Myxococcus hansupus: one gene and its partner. The protein of the gene in region 1 interacts with the protein of each later gene in a pairwise test. Links are inferred from orthologs where the notes say so. Each region holds a gene or a part of one and is shown in the gene's direction. Other genes may lie near its edges. The genes, in order: A176_RS09150 and A176_RS17790.

What was found.
Region 2: the proteins of A176_RS09150 (region 1) and A176_RS17790 interact in binary tests that used the Escherichia coli proteins (3 or more experiments, as listed by UniProt). The link is inferred for Myxococcus hansupus from one-to-one orthologs.

The regions. Positions count from the first base shown.
Region 1 is NZ_CP012109.1:2,221,270-2,230,952, forward strand. Bases 2,637-5,447 are described here. They hold A176_RS09150 (protein-disulfide reductase DsbD family protein), read left to right. Parts: upstream 2,637-3,226; coding sequence 3,227-4,669; downstream 4,670-5,447. Other genes in these bases: A176_RS09145 (SPFH domain-containing protein), read left to right, coding at 2,637-3,169; A176_RS09155 (thiol-disulfide oxidoreductase DCC family protein), read right to left, coding at 4,701-5,159; A176_RS09160 (lipase family protein), read left to right, coding at 5,352-5,447. Outside these bases: A176_RS09140 (IscS subfamily cysteine desulfurase), read right to left, coding at 1-922; more of A176_RS09145, read left to right, coding at 1,271-2,636; more of A176_RS09160, read left to right, coding at 5,448-6,251; A176_RS09165 (VanW family protein), read left to right, coding at 6,361-7,260; A176_RS09170 (hypothetical protein), read left to right, coding at 7,257-8,306; A176_RS09175 (tRNA-uridine aminocarboxypropyltransferase), read right to left, coding at 8,357-8,941; A176_RS09180 (hypothetical protein), read right to left, coding at 8,938-9,486; A176_RS09185 (DMT family transporter), read right to left, coding at 9,588-9,683. UniProt on the Escherichia coli protein: Required to facilitate the formation of correct disulfide bonds in some periplasmic proteins and for the assembly of the periplasmic c-type cytochromes.
Region 2 is NZ_CP012109.1:4,645,081-4,654,952, forward strand. What follows is about bases 3,981-6,980. They hold A176_RS17790 (TlpA family protein disulfide reductase), read left to right. Parts: upstream 3,981-5,204; coding sequence 5,205-5,756; downstream 5,757-6,980. Other genes in these bases: A176_RS17785 (heme lyase CcmF/NrfE family subunit), read left to right, coding at 3,981-5,205; A176_RS17795 (zinc ribbon domain-containing protein), read left to right, coding at 5,783-6,980. In the rest of the region: spore coat polysaccharide deacetylase ExoL, read right to left, coding at 1-55; heme ABC exporter ATP-binding protein CcmA, read left to right, coding at 436-1,095; A176_RS17765 (heme exporter protein CcmB), read left to right, coding at 1,092-1,793; cytochrome c biogenesis protein CcsA, read left to right, coding at 1,797-2,510; A176_RS17775 (heme exporter protein CcmD), read left to right, coding at 2,513-2,701; A176_RS17780 (cytochrome c maturation protein CcmE), read left to right, coding at 2,708-3,187; more of A176_RS17785, read left to right, coding at 3,184-3,980; more of A176_RS17795, read left to right, coding at 6,981-6,994; A176_RS17800 (SMP-30/gluconolactonase/LRE family protein), read right to left, coding at 7,002-7,895; A176_RS17805 (peptidoglycan-binding domain-containing protein), read left to right, coding at 8,188-8,787; A176_RS17810 (hypothetical protein), read left to right, coding at 8,799-9,872. UniProt on the Escherichia coli protein: Involved in disulfide bond formation. Catalyzes a late, reductive step in the assembly of periplasmic c-type cytochromes, probably the reduction of disulfide bonds of the apocytochrome c to allow covalent linkage with the heme.

The DNA.
Region 1 (9,683 bases):
GCGCGATTTCGGCCGCCAGGCCAAAGCCGACGATGGCCGACACGTTCAGCGTGCCGGAGCGCATGCCGCGCTCATGCCCGCCGCCGTCGATGATGGGCGCGATGCGCACGCGCGGCTTGCGGCGCACGTACAGCGCGCCAATGCCCTTGGGGCCGTACATCTTGTGGGAGGTGATGGACGCCAGGTCCACCTTCATCGCCTCCACGTCGAAGGGCACCTTGCCGATGCCCTGCACCGCGTCGCAGTGGAAGAGCACGCCCTTGGAGCGGCACAGCTCGCCAATCTCCGCGACCGGCTGCACCACGCCAATCTCGTTGTTGACGAACATGATGGAGACCAGCACCGTCTTCGGGGTGATGGCCTCGGCCAGCTTGTCCAGGCTCACCCGGCCGTCGGGCTCCACATCCAGATAGGTGACGCGCGCGCCGCCGGTGGGCAGCTCGGCCCACTTGCGGTACGTCTCGTCAGAGTCCACGTCGTACTTGGACAGCAGCTCCGCCTGGTTGTCCTCGGTGACGTCCTGGCCGGCGAGCTGCCCCAGCCGCAGCAGCTTCAGCTCGTCCAGGCGCTCCTGCCGCACGCGCTCCAGGCGCTTGCAGGTGTCCAGGATGGCCTTGTGCTCCGTCTTCAGGGTGATGATGTGGTCACCCTTGGACTTGTAGTACTCGATGACCCCCTTGATGGCGAGGTTGTCGGACTCGGTGGCGCCGGACGTGAAGACGATCTCCTGCTCGGCCGCGCCGATGAGCTCCGCCACCTGCTGACGGGCCTTCTTCACCGCCGCCTCGGCCTTCCAGCCGAAGACGTGATTGCGGCTGGAGGCGTTTCCGAAGTCCTCTCGCAGGTAGGGCAGCATCGCCTCCAGCACCCGCGGGTCCAGCGGGGTGGTGGCGTGGTTGTCCATGTAGATCGGCAGCTTCACCATTGCTTCCAACACCTTCCTGGAGGGGACGTCGACCGGCGCCCTGAGAGGGCCTTTGCCGCGGGGGGCCTACACCGGCACACCTTGAATGTGGACCGGACTGGTCAAATATAAAAAGGGGCCCCTTCGGGTCAAGCGAACATCCGGAGCGCGGGCGGCGCCGGTGCGTGCTCCCAACAGGCCGTCTTAAGTAACGCTGCACCGGCACGGGGCAGTCCGCGTGCGCCGTCCTGGTGCGGGGTGCTCCGGAATGGCGCGGCCCTCCTGGCCAACCTCTTGATTTCCCGGCGAGCGCCCCTCTGGCCGGCTGCCTGCACCGGGGGGGAGGCACTACAGGGAGGCAGGCACATGAGCGCGAAGCAGACGGCCCGGTCCAAGGAAGCGCCGGAGACCCCCGAGGGGGGCGCGAGGACGCACCTGGTCCGGATGGAGGGAGGCGGCGGTTCTCTGGAGCAGCCGCGCTACGCGGAGGGTTGGCGCGCCGGGAAACCCACGGAGGACCCGGAGAAGATCAAGCGCTGGGGCCTCATCACCGCCCGGCCCAGCGAGTTCCTGGTCCACATGCGGCGCGGCCGGGTGCGGGAGATCAGCGGCCAGGGCGCGAGCTGCTTCAAGCTGCCCGGGGACTCGGTGGCCATCGTCCCCACCAGCATCCAGCGGCTCCAGTTCTCCGCGGATCAGGTGACGCAGGAGAAGGTGGGCGTGCAGGTGACGGGGCTGGCTGTGTACCGCATCGCGGATCCGCTGGTGGCCTTCCGCATGCTCAACTTCTCCTTTCCGGAGCGCGCGCAGGAGAAGCTGGCGGAGCTGCTGCGGGAGATGTTCGTCGGCGCCGCGCGGCGGCTGGTGGCGAACCTGACCGTGGAGGAGTGCCTCTCCAAGCGCAAGGAGGGCATCGCCGGGGAGCTGATGCGGGAAATCGCGCCGGTGCTGTCCGGCCGGGGCCGCCCGGAGGATTCGACGGACGCGGGGTGGGGCGTCCTCCTGGACACGATTGAAATCCAGGACGTGCGCGTCCTGTCCTCCACCGTCTTCGGCAACATGCAGGCGCGCTTCCGCCACGAGCAGGAGCGGCAGGCTCGCGAGGCGGAGCTGGCCAAGGAGCGCTTCGTCCACCGCGAGGAGACGGAGGCGGAACGGCAGCTCAGCCTCCAGCGGCTGGCGGCCGAGGAGGAGGTGCGTCAGAAGAAGCAGACGTCGGAGGAGCAGGCCCGGCTGGAGGCGCTGGCGGTGGAGGCGCGCGTGGCCGAGGCGAAGCTCGCCCAGGAGCGCACGCTGAAGCAGGAGCAGGCCAGCGTGGAGCGCGAGGTCGCGCTGGCGAAGATGGCCGCCGAGCAGGAGGTGCGCCAGAAGAAGCAGGTGGCCGACGAGCAGGCGAAGCTGGACGCGCTGTCCGCCGAGTCCCGCCTGTCCGACGCGAAAATCGTCTCCGAGCGGGCGCTGGCCGTCAGCCGCGCGCAGGTGGAGATGGAGAAGCTCCAGCGTGAACAGGACGCTGAAGTCGCCCGCCAGCGCGTGGCCCTGGAGAAGCTCAAGCGCGAGCAGGAGTCGGAGGCGGGCCGCGCGAAGCTGGAGCTGGAGAAGCTGAAGCTGGCGCAGGAGTCCGAGGCCGCGCAGGCGAAAATCGAGCTGGTGCGGCTCCAGCGCGCGCAGGAGGCGGAGAACGCCAAGGCGCAGCAGGAGCTGGCGCGGCAGCAGCGTGAGCAGGAACTGGAGCTGTCCCGGCAGCGGCACGAGCAGGAAGTGGAGCTGGCGAAGCTGCGCCGCGAGCAGGAGGCGGCCGCCGCCAAGGCCGAACTGGAGCTGGAGCGCCTGCGCCTCGAACACGAGCATGCGACCGCGTGGAACGACGTGCAGATGGCCTCGCACCAGCAGGAGGCCGCGCGGCTCCACGCGGAGCTCCAGGTGGTGCAGGCCCGGAAGGCCATCGTCGAGACGGAGGTGGCCATCGCCGAGCTGAGCGTGCGCAAGGACCAGGCGCAGCAGGAGCTGGAGCTGGGCAAGGCCCGGGCGCTGCGCGACATCGAGAACAGCGTCAGCGCGGAGGTCATCCAGATGACCCTGGCGCGGCAGTTGCCGCAGGTGGCCGCCGCGTTCCAGCAGAAGATGGGCGAGGTGCATGTCACCGCGGTGGATGGGGCCAACCCCTTTGGCTACATCGCCGCCGCGGTGGAGGGCGTCATGGGGCTGGCGCGCTCCGCCGGACTCAAGACGCCTGCCTCCCCGCCTGCTGCTCCAGCACAGTAGCCCGGGGGCCCGGGCCTGCGTATACAAGGAGGCCTGCGACCACGGAGTCACGCGCGCATGGATGCGAAGAAGCTGGGAGTGATGGCGGTGCTGGCCGGAGTGGCGGTGGCCGTGGTGCCGTGGCTGCTGCCCGCGGGCCCCACCGCCAACCTGGATGCCGCGCGGTTCCTGGAATCCGGAAGTCTCGCGGTGGGCGCGGCGGTGGTGTTCGCCGGCGGATTGCTCACCGCGATGACTCCCTGTGTCTATCCGCTCATCCCCATCACCGTGTCCGTCTTCGGCGCGCGCAAGGCGGAGGGCCGGGGGCGCGCGCTGCTCCTCACGTCGTCCTACATCGTGGGCATGGGCGTGGTGTTCAGCGCGCTGGGCGTGCTGGCCGCGAAGACGGGACAGGCGTTCGGTTCGATGCTGGGGCACCCGGCGGTGGTGACGGGGCTGGCGGTGTTCCTGCTGTTGCTGGCCACGTCCATGTTCGGCGCCTTCGAGCTGGCGCTGCCGTCGTCCTTGCAGACGAAGCTGAATGACGTGGGCGGCGCGGGTGTGGCGGGCGCGTTCTTGATGGGTAGTGTGTCGGGCTTCCTCGCCGCGCCGTGCACCGGGCCGGTGCTGACGGGCCTGCTGGCCTTCGTGGCCAAGACGGCGAACACCACGCTGGGCGCGTCACTGCTGTTCGTCTACGCGTTGGGCATCGGCGTGCCGTTCTTCCTCATCGGCGTCTTCACCGTGCGGCTGCCGCGCGGCGGCGTGTGGATGGAGTGGGTGAAGAGCGTGCTGGGCATCATGCTGGTGGCGCTGGCCTTCAGCTATCTGAAGGATGCCTTCCCCTGGGCGCGTGACGTGGTGAAGGGGCTGGGGCTTCAGGTGGGCCGGGTGCCGGGCGCCATCATCGCCGCGGTGCTGGTGACAGTGGGTGTGGCGCTGGGCGCGGTGCACCGCTCCTTCAAGGAGGGCTCGCGTGAGTTCTTTTTCAAGGCGCTGGGCGTGGTGCTCGTCGTCGGGGCGCTCGTGCTGCGCGGCGGCGCGCTGGACGGCGGGCAGGTGGGCACGTTGTGGGTGAACCTGGGGCTCGCCAAGCCGCCGCGCGCGCCGAGCTGGCAGTGGCATCACGTCATGCCGGCGAAGCAGGCCACATTCTCTCCCGAGGCCTTCGACCAGGTGCTCGCCCAGGCGAAGGAGGATGGGCGGCCGGTGCTCATCGACTTCTTCGCGGACTGGTGCGCGGCCTGCAAGGAACTGGACCGCGACACGTATCCGGCGCCGGTGGTCATCTCCGAGTCCGACGCGGGGCGCTTCCTCAACATCAAGATTGATGCGACGAACAGCGAGGACTCGTTGGACGCGCTGCTGGAGCGCTTCGGCGTCGAGGGCCTGCCCACCGTCGCGTTCATCTCGCCGGAGGGCAAGGTGCTCACGAAGCCTCGGGTCACCGGCTTCCTGGCTCCGAGTCCCTTCGCGACGGAGATGAAGAAGGCTCGCTGCGAGGACGTCAACGCCTGCTGAGGGCGCGGCCGGGGTCGTCCCGACGCGACCGTCAGGTGGACGATTCGGGGAGGAAGCGGGCCCGCAGCGCGGGCGTGGGGATGCGGCACTGCGCTTCACGGCCGAACCAGCGGTAGCGGTTGCGCGCGATGATTCGGTAGACGAGGTCGCGCAGCGGCCGGGGCACCACGATGAAGGCGTAGAGAAAACGCCACGGCCCCTTCAGCATCCGGGCGACGCGGAGCGCGGCCGTGGACCGCTCGTACAGCTTGCCGTCCTGCAGGAGGACGAAGCTGTCAGGCTCCTCCTTGGGCACGACGCCGTGGGGCGCCAGCAGCGCGGCGGCTCGCTGGGATTGCAGGGCGGTGAAGCGGATGCGCGCCTGCGGGTCCCGGTCGATGATGAAGAGGACCGTGCCGTTGCACAAGTTGCACACGCCGTCGAAGAGCACCACCGTGTCCGAGGACTGCGCGCTGGCTGCTTCGGTTCCTGAGGGAGATGCACCGGCCATGATGCGGCAAGCCTAACAGCCGGTGCTACCGGGTGCCTCCGAAGCAGCGGGGAATTCCTGGTGTCACGCTTCGCTGCCAGGCTCGTTTGGGCGTGTCTACAAACCGCGCGCCTTTTTCTCTGCCTGCTGGAAACTTTTCCCGGCTGGGTGTGACAACATTCGTAGTCCCTCCATTCCCCCCAGGAGCCACCATTGACGCAGCCCATCTCGGCCCGGACGCGTCCGAAGACGACTCCTGCCGCCCGCGCGGCCACGGAGTCGTCGGCCCCCGTGGAGGTGACGAGGGACTCGCGCTTCTCGTCGGACTTCAAGAGCTGGCTGCAGCAGAACGGCTATGGCGGCTACGCCTTCGCCCAGGGGGATGTGCCCTCCTTCGGAGGCCGCGCTCGGCCCGGCGAGAAGCTCGCGAACGAGCCTGTCGTCTTCATCCACGGCAATGGTGACAGCGCCGCCGGGTGGGAGAAGTCCATCGAGCACTTCGCGTCCCAGGGTTACAAGCCCTCGGAGATGTACGCGATGACGTGGGGGCCGCAGAATCCGATGCTCGCCAGCCAGCAGCACCACTCGCGCGAGTATAAGGAAGAGGTTCGTGCCTTCATCCAGGCGGTGAAGGAGTACACCGGGGCGGAGAAGGTGGACGTCATCGGGCACTCCATGGGCGTGACGCTCGCGCGCAAGGCCATCCAGGGCGGTGACGGCTTCGACCCCTATCCTGGAGGGGGCTCCTACGACCTCGGCGCGCCGCTGACAGGCTCCGTGGACACCTTCGTGGGCATCGCGGGCGCCAACCAGGGCCTGGCCTCGTGCGTCCTCACGGGCGACCTCCTGCCCACCTCCAACCGGCAGACGGGCCTGCATCCGCAGTCAGCGTTCCTCAAGGACCTCAACGCCGAGTCGGGCTTCGAAGGCGAGCACGTCTACAGCATCTGGTCCCAGTCGGATCAGGTCATCGGCATGGGGCTCGCGAAGTACACCTCGCCCATTCCGGGGCAGGACGGCCAGAAGGTCTACAACACCTATGGCCACTTCGGTTCGAGGGACCTGAGCGTGGAGACGCAGTTGGAGATGATCAAGGACCACAAGGTCCGCTGAGGCGCGCTCCCGCTGGGGACGACGGCGTGCCGGTCCCTCCACGGAGTGTGTCTGCGCGGCCGCAGTGCCTGCGGAATGGCCCGGCGTTGGCTTTGCATAGCGTCCGGCCATGCCCTCATCTCCCATCGCACCCCGGCTCCTGGAGTTATCCGCCCACGCGCTGCTGTGGCGGCGCAGCAAGCAGGTGATGCACCAGGCGAACCGCCTGGTGCGGTGGTCCGCGACGCCCGAGCGTTGGCCGCGCCCGGTCCTGGCGCCCATGCATGAGAAGGGCGTGCTCCTCGGCTCGCACACGGTGAATCTGGAGCGCGCGGACGCGGATGCGGATCCGGTGCTGGAAGCGGGGAAGAAGCACAACGTGCGTCTGGCGGCTCCGGCCTTTGATGGCCTCCTCCTCGCTCCGGACAGGCCCCTCTCATTCTGGCGCACGCTGGGGCGGCTGTCCGCGCGCAAGGGCTACCGACATGGGTTGGCGCTGAGCGGCGGCTGTCTCACGCCGTCCATCGGTGGCGGTATCTGTCTGTTGGCCAATGCGCTCTTCGAGCTCGCCGCGCGCCAGGGCTGGCACATCCTGGAGCGCTGGGGGCACACGATGGAGGCGGTGCCCCCGCCGCCGGGCACGCTGTGGGGAATGGATGCCACGGTGGCCTGGCCCTATGTGGACCTGGTGGTGGCTCCGCGCGAGGGGCCCGTGAGGCTCGGAGCCCGCGTCCTGGATGGGAAGCTGCGGCTGTCCCTCCACGGGGCGCATGCTCCCCGGACGCGCTCACGTCTGTGGTCCGAGGACGAGTCCCTGCTCGAACTCCCCGAGGGAACCCTTCGTATCAACCGCATCGTGCGCAGGGTCGAAGACACGGGCTCTGGTGCCGTGCTCGAGGAGCGCACCATCGCGGAGAACCGGCGACGCCTGCTGAACCCCGAAGCGCGGAAGCGGACGTGCATCACGTGCGGGGAGACCGCCTGTCACGCCCGCGTCGAGGTTCCTCGGTCGGAGGTCCCGGCGCCATGAATCTGGTGCTCGCACCGGAGCCCGCTCCCTGGCTTTCTCATCTGGAATCGCTGCTCACGCACGAGGCGGAGGTGCTGGCGCCCTGGGCACGGCCGAGACTGCCCGGTTGGGCGCCACTTCCCTCCCGTTTGCACCGTGCCTGGACTCGCCGGACGCTGCGGGTGCCCGATGGCTACCGCGTCTGGGGCCTGCCGGGCTGGGGGGCGATGGAGGTGGGGTTGCGCGTGGTGGCGCGCTCGACGGCGGCGACCTTCCAAGCCCGGTTCTCCCTGCGCAGGCGGTGGGCGCAGTCGGCCGCGGCGCTGCTCCCGGTGTCGGTGGAGACGGTGCTCGCGCCAACGCTGGGCGCCCGGGAGGTCTTCGCGGCGGCCCGCCGCCGGGGTGCGCGCTGCGTGTTGGTGGAGGACCTGCCCTCCTTGAGGGCGCTGCACGAGGACCTGGACGCCGCGGCCGTGAAGCACCCGGAGGAGGCCTTCCTGCGCAACCACCGCGCCTCGGCGGAGGACGTCGCACGGCAGGAGGTGGAGCGCGTCCTCGCGGATGAAATCTGGGTGCGGAGTGAACTCGCTTTCGAGCGGCTGAAGTGGGCCGGGCACGCTCCGGAGAAGCTCCGCAGGCTGCACTTTCCTCCGGACCGTGAGTCGACCCAGGTGGCCCAACTGCGTCGTCACCCAGGGCCTCACGTGGCGCTGCTCGCGGGGCCCGCACTCGCACGCTGCGGCGTGCGAGAAGCCTTGGCGGTGCTCGACGCCCGGCCCCAGTGGACCCTCTGGCTGCGCCCCGCGGAAGGCACGGACCCTCTGCACTTGAATCACCCGCGAGTGCGGACCGTCACCGCCGAGGTCCAGCGCACGCTCCAGCGGGTGGACGTGGTGCTCGCGCCCGCGTGGTGTGAGAGTCATGTGAGTGAGCTGGCGCACGCGCATTCACGCGGCATCCCCGTCATCGCCACGGACCGCGCCGCGGGCTTCGAGCCGTGTCGGACGATTCCTCGGGGCGATGTGCCCGCACTCATCGCGGAGCTGGACGCGCTGACGGAACGCTGAATCCCGGCGCCCCCCAGCGTGGAGGTTTCATGCCGAGGGCGTCGAGCGCTCTAGATGCTCCGGCCCCGGCTCGCCATGACGCGATCAATCATGTGTTCGTGCAGCGCATAGAGCGGCTGCGCGACGTGCTCGCCTTCGAGATGCGCGAGCGCACCGGCAATGGCCTCCAGCGTCGACATGCCATCCGGATGGGGCGGACGGCGCAGTCGCCGGGAGTCTGGGGCCGGTGGGGGCAGCTTCAATCCGGGCAGCCGTCGCAGCGCGGGGACGCGCTGCACCATTCGCCGTGCCTGTCCCCAGCTCCCATCCAACACGATGAGCCTTGAGGGAAGGGGCGCACCGGGTTCGGGCGTCTGATGCGCGTCCGGAAAGAGCAACCACGTGTCATCGCCCTCCAGCACCGAGGCATCGAAGGGCACCCCCGGCGAGCCATAGGAGACGATGCGACAACGCGGCATCGCGAGCTCCGCCATGCGCGCCGTGTTCGTCGACTTGAGCGTCTCCTTGTGGTGCCGGACGATGAGCAGCTCCGTGCGCGTGGTGATGCACGGCACGTCGGCACACAGACACAGGGACAGGGGGAGGAAGCAGCGAGGGCAACGGCCCGCGAGGTCCTCGGGCGTTCGAGACCTCATTTGCCCTGACGGTAGCGCTCCATGAGGACCTTCGCCTCGCGCAGCTTCTCCTCGACGAAGCGGTCATCCGCGTCCGGCTCGTATTCCGCGTCGGGCAGGTCGAGGTGGAAGAGGGCGGAGAGGCTCACGGGGGTGACTTCCAGCCACTCCGCGGTGCGGTTGAGCGCGGCCTGACGTCGCCCCGCGAAGGTCTCCGGCCCGTCCTCGGGGCCACAGCGACAGATGCGCGCGGAGTCCCCGGACACGTCCACGTAGAGACCCAGCACTTCCGCGTCCAGCTCCGCAGCCAGCGCGCATGTGGCCTCGCTGACGTAGGCCGCCATGGCCTGCGCGGCCGAACGCTCCGTCAGCGAGCGGACGAGAAACACCTGCCAACCGGCCTCGGTGAGCGCGCCGGCTTCCTGGAGCGGCGCCAGCTCCGCGGGCGGCGCGTGGATGCGAGAGAGCAGCCGACGCACGGGCGCCTCCAGCCGCTCGAGCCGGGCGCTCGACGCGGGACAGAAGAAGACGACGCGGTACTCACGGCTGTCGGCTGCGGTTTCCATAGGCATACGGCGTCGCCAGGAACGGTGGAAGGAGTGTGTGCGGGGACCCAAGAGGACCAAAGGACTCCCCACGCATGCAAGCGGTGATTTGGAGCGCGCCGTCAACGTGTGTCGGCAGGCACGGTGACGGGCGGGAGGGTCGCACGTCGCTCGGCCGCCACCCAGGCGCCCGCCACCAGCACCAACACGCCTCCGCC
Region 2 (9,872 bases), 2.4 Mb from region 1 along the record:
AGCTCACGATGAGGATGCGCCTTCCTCCCGACTGCGAACGGCGGTAGGCCGCCATCGCCCGCCGCATTCCGCTGTAGTGAAGCATTCCCGCCGCCGCCGCCTTGACCGCCCGCCGAATCACCTTACCCGTCGCCATTCACGCCCTCCGCGCGGATCATCCGCTGCCGCATCTCGTGCCCGCGCACAATGCAGGGGGGGTGCCAGGAGGTTGGGCACCCCGGACCGGGCAGTCGAGAGGGCTGTCCGTCGGCACGGGTCGCCTGGTGAGCAGTGGACGTTCCACTTGATGGAACCCGAACCGCCCCCTGCGGGCACCTGCGACCACATGGGGTGAAAAACCTTTCCCGCTGACGGGCCCGCTCCTTCCCCGTCCGGCCCACCGCCCCGGGTTTCACTGGTGGACACCCGGGTTTCCAGATACGAACGGCACCGCCGATGCCTCCCCTCTCCGCCGCCCCCGCCCTCGCCCTGCATGACGTCAGCAAGCGTTATGGCCGCCGGTGGGCACTGGCGCGGCTGACGTACGCGCTGCCGGCCGGGCGCTCGCTCCTGCTCACGGGCCACAACGGATCAGGCAAGACGACCCTGCTGCGACTGCTCGCCACCGCGCTCAGCCCCACGGCGGGCCGCGTGGAGGTGCTCGGCCGGGACGCGGTGGTGGACCGCGACGCGGTGCGCCGCGACGTGGCGCTCCTGTCCCACGCCAGCTTCCTCTATGAGGACCTGACCGCGCACCAGAACCTCACGGTGCTCGCCCGCCTGCTGGGGGTCCCCTCCCCTTCCGACGCGGCCAACGAGAAGCTCGCCCGGGTGGGCCTGGACCGCCGGTCCGACAGCCCGGTCCGCGGCTTCAGCGCCGGCATGCGCAAGCGCCTGGCGATTGCCCGCCTGCTGCTCAAGGCGCCGTCCATCGCCCTGCTCGACGAGCCCTTCGGTGAGCTGGACCCCTCGGGAATCCGCGACATGGAGGCCATCATCGCGGAGCTCAAGGCCAGCGGGGTCACCGTCATCCTGGCCACGCACCTCATCGAGCAGGGGCTGACGCTGTGTGAAGAGCGGCTGCACCTGCAGGACGGCCGGGCGGTGGCGGCATGAGCGCCCCCCGGCCCCGTCCCATTGGCCTGCTGACGGCCACGCTGGCCCTGCTGCGCAAGGACCTGCTCATCGAGTGGCGCACCCGCGCGCGGCTCAACGCCATCATCTTCTTCGCGCTGGCCACGCTGCTGATGTTCTCCTTCGCACTGGGCCCGGACACCAAGCTGCTGGAGAAGAACGCGGGCGGCTACTTCTGGCTGGCCATCCTCTTCGCCAGCGTGCTGGCCCTGGGCGAGTCCTTCCGCGTCGAGTCGGAGAACGCGTGCATGGACGGCATCCGGCTGGCCCCCGCGGATGCCCGCGCCATCTTCCTGTCCAAGGCGCTGGGGAACACCCTGCTGCTGACGGCGCTGGGCGCCCTGCTGGTGCCCGTGATGGTCGCCCTCTATGGGGTGAGCATCGTCACCAGCGTGGCGGACCTGGGGCTCATCCTCCTGCTCGGTTGCCTGGCCCTGAGCGCCCCCGGCACCGTCTACGCTGCGATTTCGAGCAATGCCCGGGCACGAGACGTGCTCCTGCCTTTGCTATTGTTCCCGCTCGTCATCCCGGCCCTGCTCTCCGCCGCCAAGGCGACCACGCTCGTACTTCAGGGAGACCCCATGAATCAGTTTGGCTCATGGGCGGGGCTTTTGGGCGGCTTCAATCTGATTTATTGGAGCGTAGGCTTCTTGCTGTTCCCGCGGATCATCGAGGACTGACGGATGGGAAAGTTCATCAAGTGGGGCCTGCTGGCGCTGTCGCTGGCCGTGCTCGCCACGGGGTGGTGGCTGGGGCTCGCGTGGGCGCCGCCGGACCGTGAGATGGGCGACGTGCAGCGCATCATGTACGTCCACGTTCCGCTCCAGTGGGCGGCCATGGTCGCCATGTTCGTCAACTTCGTGGCGGCCGTCAGCTACATGTTCAAGGCGAGCTGGAAGCTGGACGCCACCGCGGAGGCCTCGGCGGAAGTCGGCCTGGTGTTGGGCACCGCGGGGATGATCACCGGCGCCATCTGGGGCCGGCCCACCTGGGGCGTCTACTGGTCCTGGGACCCGCGGCTGACGTCGCAGGCCATCATGTTGGTGGCCTACACCGGCTACCTCGTCCTGCGGCGCTTCGTGGAGGACCCGGAGAAGCGCGCGACGTGGAGCTCGGTGGTGGCCATCATCGGCGCCATCAACCTGCCCATCGTGTGGTTCTCCGTGCGCTGGTGGCGCAGCCTGCACCAGGTGCAGTCCACGCCCAAGACGGTGGACCCGGAGATGACCCTGGCGCTGCGCGTGTCGGCCTTCGGCATGCTGTTCATCACCGTCTGGTTCCTGGTGGCGCGCTACCGCCAGGCCCTGGCCGAGCGCCAGGCGGAAGTGGCCCTTCCGGACGCGGTGCCTTCGGACCTCGCCGCCGCCAGCGGCGCCAACTCCTCCCGGGTGGCCTGAACATGACGACGCTTTCCACACAGATGCTGTGGCTCCTCGCCGCGGCGCCGGGCCAGGTCGGCAGTGGCCGCATCGTCGGCGGGTGGGGCTATGTCTGGGCCTGCTACGCCATTACAGTCGCCATGCTGGTTCTCTACGCCGTGTCTCTCTGGGTTCGTCGGCCCAAGGCCCCCACCGACGCCAAGGAGTGATTCGTCATGTCTCCTGTCGCGCGAAACCGTCTGATTGCCCTGGGTGCGCTGCTCGTCGCGGGAACCGGCCTGGGGTTCGTGGCCTTCGGCAACATCGGCGAGAACCTCGTCTATTACTGGAGCCCGTCGGAGATGCTGGGCCAGGGCTCCAAGGCGTACTCGGCCACCATCCGCCTGGGCGGCGTGGTGGAGGCCGGCAGCATCCAGTGGAACGCCGAGCACACCACGCTGCAGTTCCGCGTGGCGGATGACGTCAAGGAAGGCTCGCCCAGCGTGCTGGTCCGCGCCACGGAGACGCCGCCGCAGATGTTCCGCGACAAGATTGGCGTCGTCGTGGAGGGCACCTACGACAAGTCCGGCGTGTTCAGCTCCAACCGGCTGATGGTGAACCACTCCAACGAGTACCGCGCCCCCAAGGAGGGCGAGGATCCTCGGCAGTGGCAGGAGACGCTCTCCGACGCCACGACGGTCATGGGTGCGAAGTGAACGGAACCGTCGGTTACGGCCTGGTGCTCGGAGGGCTCGCGTTCGCGGCCTTCGGTGCGCTCGTGGGCCTGGTCAGTGGCCTGCGCCGCAGTGACGCGGGCCTGCCGTGGGTGATGCGCGCGGTGTGGGGCTTCGCCGCGTGCCTCATCGGCGCCAACCTGGTGATGGTGCACGCGCTCGTCACCCACGACTTCAGCGTGCGCTACGTGGCGCAGGTCGGCAGCCGCTCCACCCCACTGGTCTACACCATCGTCTCGCTGTGGAGCGCCCTGGAGGGGTCCATCCTCTTCTGGGGCCTCATCATGGGCGGCTACATCGCCGCCTTCGCCTTCATCCACCGCAAGGAGCACGCGCGCTACATGCAGTTGGCGCTGGGCACCATGCTGGCGGTGGGCGTCTTCTTCACCTTCCTCATCGCCGGTCCGGCCAACCCGTGGGGCGCGGTGTCCCCGGTGCCCATGGATGGCCCCGGTCCCAACCCGCTCCTCCAGAACCACGTCCTGATGATCATCCACCCGCCCATGCTGTACCTGGGCTACGTGGGCATGACGGTGCCGTTCGGCGTCGCGGTGGCGGGCCTGCTGCGCGGCGAGATTGGCGAGGCGTGGATGGCGCCCCTGCGGCGCTGGACGCTGGTGGCCTGGCTGTTCCTGTCCATCGGCATCATCCTCGGCGCCTGGTGGGCCTACGCCGTGCTCGGCTGGGGCGGCTACTGGGCGTGGGACCCGGTGGAGAACGCGTCCTTCCTGCCGTGGCTGACGGCGACGGCGTTCATGCACTCCACCATGGTGCAGGAGCGCAAGCGGATGCTGAAGCTGTGGACGCTCAGCCTCGCGCTCGCGTCCTTCGTGCTCACCATCCTGGGCACGTTCATGACGCGCTCGGGCATCTTCAACTCGGTGCACTCGTTCACCCAGTCGGACATCGGCCCCACGTTCCTGGTGTTCCTGGGCTTCCTCCTGGTGGTGTGCGTGGGCCTGCTGGCGGTGCGCGGCCCGCTGCTGGTGCCGGAGGGCCAGCTCGCCTCGCCCATGTCCCGTGAGGCGAGCATCCTGGTGAACAACCTGGTGTTCGTGGCCATCACCTTCACGGTGCTCCTGGGCACGCTCTACCCGCTCATCTCCGAGGCGGTGCGCGGCGTGCGCGTGAGCGTGGGCGAGCCGTACTTCAACAAGATGGCGGTGCCGGGCGGCATCGCGGTGCTCTTCCTGATGGGCGTGGGCCCGGTGCTCCCCTGGGGCAAGCCGGATCCCGCCACGCTGCGCCGCCAGTTCATCATCCCCGCCGTGGTGGGGCTGGTGGTGACGGCGGTGTGCTTCGCGGTGGGGCTGCGCGGGGTGTACCCGCTGATGACCTTCGGGCTGGCGGGCTTCGTCACCGTCATCACCCTGCGTGAGCTGGTGGCCCCGGTCCGCGTGCGCATGTCCGAGCGCAAGGAAGGCTTCGTCACCGCGCTGACGACGAGCGCCATCAAGGCCCAGCGCCGCTTCGGCGGCTACGTGGTGCACCTGGGCATCGTGCTCATCATCGTCGCCGTGGCGGCCTCGTCCGCCTACGTGAAGCACACGTCCGGGACGCTGAAGAAGGGGCAGGTCATCGAGCTGGGCGGCTACCAGATGAAGTACATGGGGCTGGTCAGCGGCGAGGAGGCCCACCGCACCTTCGTGGCCGCGCGCGTCGAGGTGACGGCCCCGGGTGGCGAGGTGTCCGAGCTCAAGCCGCGCCTCAACTACTACGAGCGCAGCACCGACCCCATCGGCACGCCCGGCGTGCGCGAGACGCCCGCCGAGGACCTGTACATGTCCTTGATGGCGTTCTCCGAGAAGGCGGGGACGGCGAGCTTCAACGTCTGGGTCTTCCCGCTGGTCGGGTGGATCTGGTGGAGCATCCCGCTGCTGGTGCTGGGCACGCTCATCGCGCTGTGGCCGCGCCGCAAGGCGGCCGTGGCCATGGCGGGCGCTCCAGCGCTGGGCTCCTCCCCTCTGACGGGTGGTGACGCCGAACGGGGAGCCGCCTGATGAAGGGCTGGCGCTACACGCTCGGCTTCGTGGTCCTCTGCGCGGGGCTGCTCTTCGTGCTCTCCAAGGGCTTCGGGCGCAACCCGCACGAGGTGCCCTTCATGCTGAAGGGCAAGCCCGCGCCGGACTTCGCGCTGCGCGCGTTGGACAGCGGCGAGAAGGTGAGCCTGGCCGACCTGAAGGGCCGGCCGGTGGTCATCAACTTCTGGGCGTCGTGGTGCGGCCCGTGCCGCATCGAGCACCCCGTGCTGGAGTGGGGCGCGCGGCAGTACGGCTCGCAGGCGGTGTTCCTGGGCGTGGTGTTCCAGGACACCGACGACAACGCGCGAGGCTTCCTCCAGCAGTACGGCGCCAGCTTCCCGCAGCTCGTGGACCCGCGCTCTCGCATGGCGCTGGACTACGGCGTCGCGGGCGTCCCGGAGACGTACTTCATCGACCCGGATGGCGTCATCCGGGGCAAGCACGTGGGTCCCATCGACCCGCAGTCGCTGGCCCTGCGCATCCAGGAGCTGTCCACGGCCCCCGCCCCCGTCGAGGCCGCGCGCCAGTAGCCCCGCAGTCACAATGAGGTGGCGGTATGCGGTGCCCGGCGTGTGGTGAAGACTCCAATTCCCGGTTGCGGTACTGCGAGAGCTGCGGCGCGAAGCTGCCGGAGCAGCCACGGGCCACGGCCAGCCGGCCCGCGCCGCGCCCCTCGCGCCCGAAGCGCGACGCCGCCGAGCCGTCCTACGCCGCGGAGATTCTCGAGGAGGTCGACGACCACGAGAGTCGGCGCCCCTACGCCGCCAGAGAGGTTCCCGAGCTGCCGCCCGAGGACAAGACGGACCCCGGTCAGTCCGAGCCCGCGTATGACGGGCCCAAGTGGCTGGCCCACGTCCCGGGACACTCCCCGTCCGTGCTCGGCGTCCTCCTGCTGGCCGGCGCCATCCTCCTGTCCCTGCTGAACATCGGCACCTGGGTGAGTTTCCCTGGCTTGCTGCTCGCGCTGGTGAGCGGCGTGGCGCTGGTCGCGAGGGAGCTTCGCGACGCGGGGGAGTCACCCGGGTTCACCGAGAAGATGCCCGCGGTGCTGATGACGCCCGAGGCGGCCACCGCGGCCACCGTGGTGTTCGTGGCGCTGGCCTTCCGTTCGCTGAGCCTGGGGGTCACCCCGCTGCTGTGGCTCGCCGGCGCCGGGCTGATTGCCCACGACCAGTACCGCAAGGTCTTCGCGGGCCCGGATGGCGTGAGCCGGTACTTCGAGCCGCGTCAGCTCCTGGTGATGCCGGAGCTGGTGGGCCTGGGCGGCGTCGCGGTGTGCCTGCTGGCGCTGTTCGCGCCCTGGGGAACGGCGAAGCTGGGCGGGGACATCATCCCGGACAACGCGCCGGTGCCGCAGGGGCCGCCCGAGCTTCGCGTCATCCAGACGCACCGGCCCACCGATGACATGCTCTACAGCTACGGCGGCGGCGTCACCACGGTGCGCGGTTGGGACCTGCCCGCGTCGGTGGTGATTGAGCTGGCACTGCTCGCGGTCCTCGCGCTGCTGGCGCTGCGCCCGGAGGTGGAGCGGCCGTCCTGGACGCGCTACCTGCCCGCGGGCGCGGTGGGGCTGTCACTGGCCTTCGCGGCGTTGAACATGCGCCTGCTGCCGGCCCCGTTCGGTTTCGTCTTCGGACTGGGCGCCGTGGGGTTCCTCGCGGTGCAGCGGCTGCGCGCGCCGCGCGAGGAGGCGCCTCCGCCCGCGCAGTACGACGACGGCTTCGAAGACGAAACGGAGATGGAAGGCGAAACAGAGCGGCAACGCTGAACGGGCGTCAGCCCGCGAAGGGCACCGGCGCCACGCCCCTGACGCCGGGTGACAGCTCGAAGAGGCCACCGGCCAGCGGCTGGGCCTCGAGCGCCTTCGCATCCAAGCCATCTCGCGCGGTGGTGACGAAGAGCCGGTCCAACGCCGGGGCCCCGAAGGCGACGCTGGTCGTCTTCGCCACGGGGAAGCGGTGCTCGGCCAGCCACGCGCCGTCCGGTGAGAAGCGACGCACACAGCCCCCCGCGTAGAAGGCAATCCACAGCCCGCCTTCCGCATCCACCGTCATCCCGTCCGGAAAGCCGTGCGGCGCCTCGAAGCGGAGGAACTCACGGCGTCGGCTCGGCACGCCGTCCGCGCTCAGGTCGAAGGCGTAGGTGACACGCTTGGGCGAGTCATTCACGTACAGGGTTCGCCCGTCCGGGCTGAACGCGGGACCATTCGACACGGTGTAGCCGTCATCGAAGCGGGCGAGGTGCCCCGCCGCGTCGAACCGGTAGAGCGCGCCCGTGGGCGACTCCTCGTGGTCATCCATGGTGCCCACCCAGAAGCGCCCTGCCGGGTCTACCTTCCCGTCATTGCAGCGGTTGTGGGTGCGCTCGGGCTCCGGGTTCAACAACCGCTCCAGACGGCCCGTGCGGGGCTCGTAGAAGGCGAGGCCCTGCTCCGTGCCCGCGATGAAGCCTCCCTGCTTCCGAGGCGCCAGCGCGGTGACACGAAGCGGCGTCTCCCAACTCTCACGGGCGCCACTGTCCAACGTCAGGCGGTGCACCTTCCGGCCCTTGATGTCGAGCCAGTAGAGCGCGCCTTCCGAAGCCATCCAGAACGGCCCCTCACCGAGCTCGGCCCGCGCCGGCCAGATGCACCGTGCCTCGTCGTGCTGGAAGACCTCCAGGGTGCCCATGCGCGGCTCCTCCAAGAAAGTGAGAGATGGACTTCCGCGCAAGGTAGCCACGCTGGGCGAGTCAGGCAGGCCCCTGTGCCCACCAAGGCTCGCGGCACGCCGGGCTCTGCCCGGCCGGCCATGCATTGCGTCCGCTGAGCAACCCACCAGGTTGAGGTCCGTTAACCCGACGCACAGAACAGGGTTATCCACGAACTTCCTGCGAAGGAGGTCCGTCAGGGTTCACGTACTTTGGGCACGCCTTCAACAACGTGACGACACAGCGCGATTCCAGGCACGGGGGGAGCGCGACATGGTCAGTCCGAGGACGGCACCAATCCGGACAGGGAACACGAGCACCTTCATCCTGAAGCAGCGGCGGCTGCATCTGGTGTTGGTGGACCCCCACGAAGTGCCGTACGCGGGCCAGGAGTACGTGCTCACCGTGGGCCGCACCGAGCACTGTGGCAGGACGGCGGCGGATGGCTCGTTGAGCCACGAGGTGCCAGGACTCGCCCAGGGGGAGCTGCTGTTGAAGGTCCGGCCGCCACTCGCGACACCGCCCCCTGCCACCAGCCCCCGTCGCGCCGCGACGCCCAGGGGCGAAACGCCGCCCTACCCCCCCGCCGTGTCAGAAGAAGACTTCCCGGATGCCACGCCCGCCGCGGCGTCCGAGCCCGTGTCACTCCACTGGGCGCTGCAACTCCAGTCCCTCGCGGGCTTCGAATCCGACGCCCTGACAGCCGCGCAGGAGCGGCTGCACAACCTGGGCTTCTGCATCGAGGGCGAGCGTGGAGCACCCGGCGCCTCGACACGGGCCGCGGTGCGAGCCTTCCAGCGGCGCCACGGCCTGCCCGAGACGGGGCAGCTCTCGGACATCCAGCGCGAGCTCATCCGCCAGCACGACGCCTGAGGCCCCCATCCATGGCACGCATTCCACTCAAGGCCAGTGTCGCCCTGGCTGCGCCCGGGGGCCGCAATCGCAACCGCCTCCGTCCCTCGAGCCATGGCATCGCGGACTTCCGCCTCCGCAGCCCGGGCGGCCCCCAATCCCGCTGTCACCACCCCGCGCCCGCCCCCGTGGTGACAGGAGGTGATGACGGCTTCCACTTCGCGCCGGGAGTGGAGCCCATCGAGCTGACGTGGCGCCTGCTCAACACCTCGGGACTGGTGCGCTCCGGCACGCTGGAGCTCTTCACGCGCCACCGCAAGGCGCCGCTCTGGTCGCGGACGCTGGGCCCCGAGCAACTCCTCCAAGGAGAGCACCGGTTCCAATGGGATGGCCGAGTCCCCTCGTGCGAAGCCTTTCCGAACGGCGTCGTCACGGTGGAGCACTCGCCGTACAAGTTGAAGCTGACGCTCCAGGGAGAGGGGCTCGCACAGTCGCCGGTGGCCTGGACGTACTTCCACGTGCTCGTCGCGGGCATGGACCTGGAGCTGGGTGACGCACGGGTGCTCGCGAAACAGCGGGACCGCGACCTCATCCGCGCGTTGAGACACCTCCCCGCGCCAGGTGAGACGGCCCAGATCCGGCTGGCCGGCAACCTCTTCAAGACGAAGCCGTCGGAGATGGCGGACAACACCGACCATCAACTGCACCAGAAGCACTGGGGCAGCGGTCCGGAGCTGCCGCTGTTCGCCCGGGTGTGGCTGAAGGACTCGCGAGGGAACCGTGTGGACGCCCCCGCCGCGCTCGGACGCGTGCGCTTCCTGTGGGATTGGGAAGACGAGACGGAGGCCATCGAGCACCACGCGCCGTCCGCCCGCGCCTTCCTGTCGAGCGCCTTGGACCGGCATCGCGCGACGTCTCGCCCCAAGGGCGACAACGCGCACCGGGACGTCGGAGGCAAACGCGGGGCACCGTCCTCCACGGTGTTCCCCAAACAAGCAGGCTACGCCCCGCGGGCCGAGCCACGTGACGGGGCCTTCCCCTTCCGAGTCACCGCATGCACCCGGCGCAAGTGGGCGGCCTACAGCCAGGCATGGACCACAGGCGCC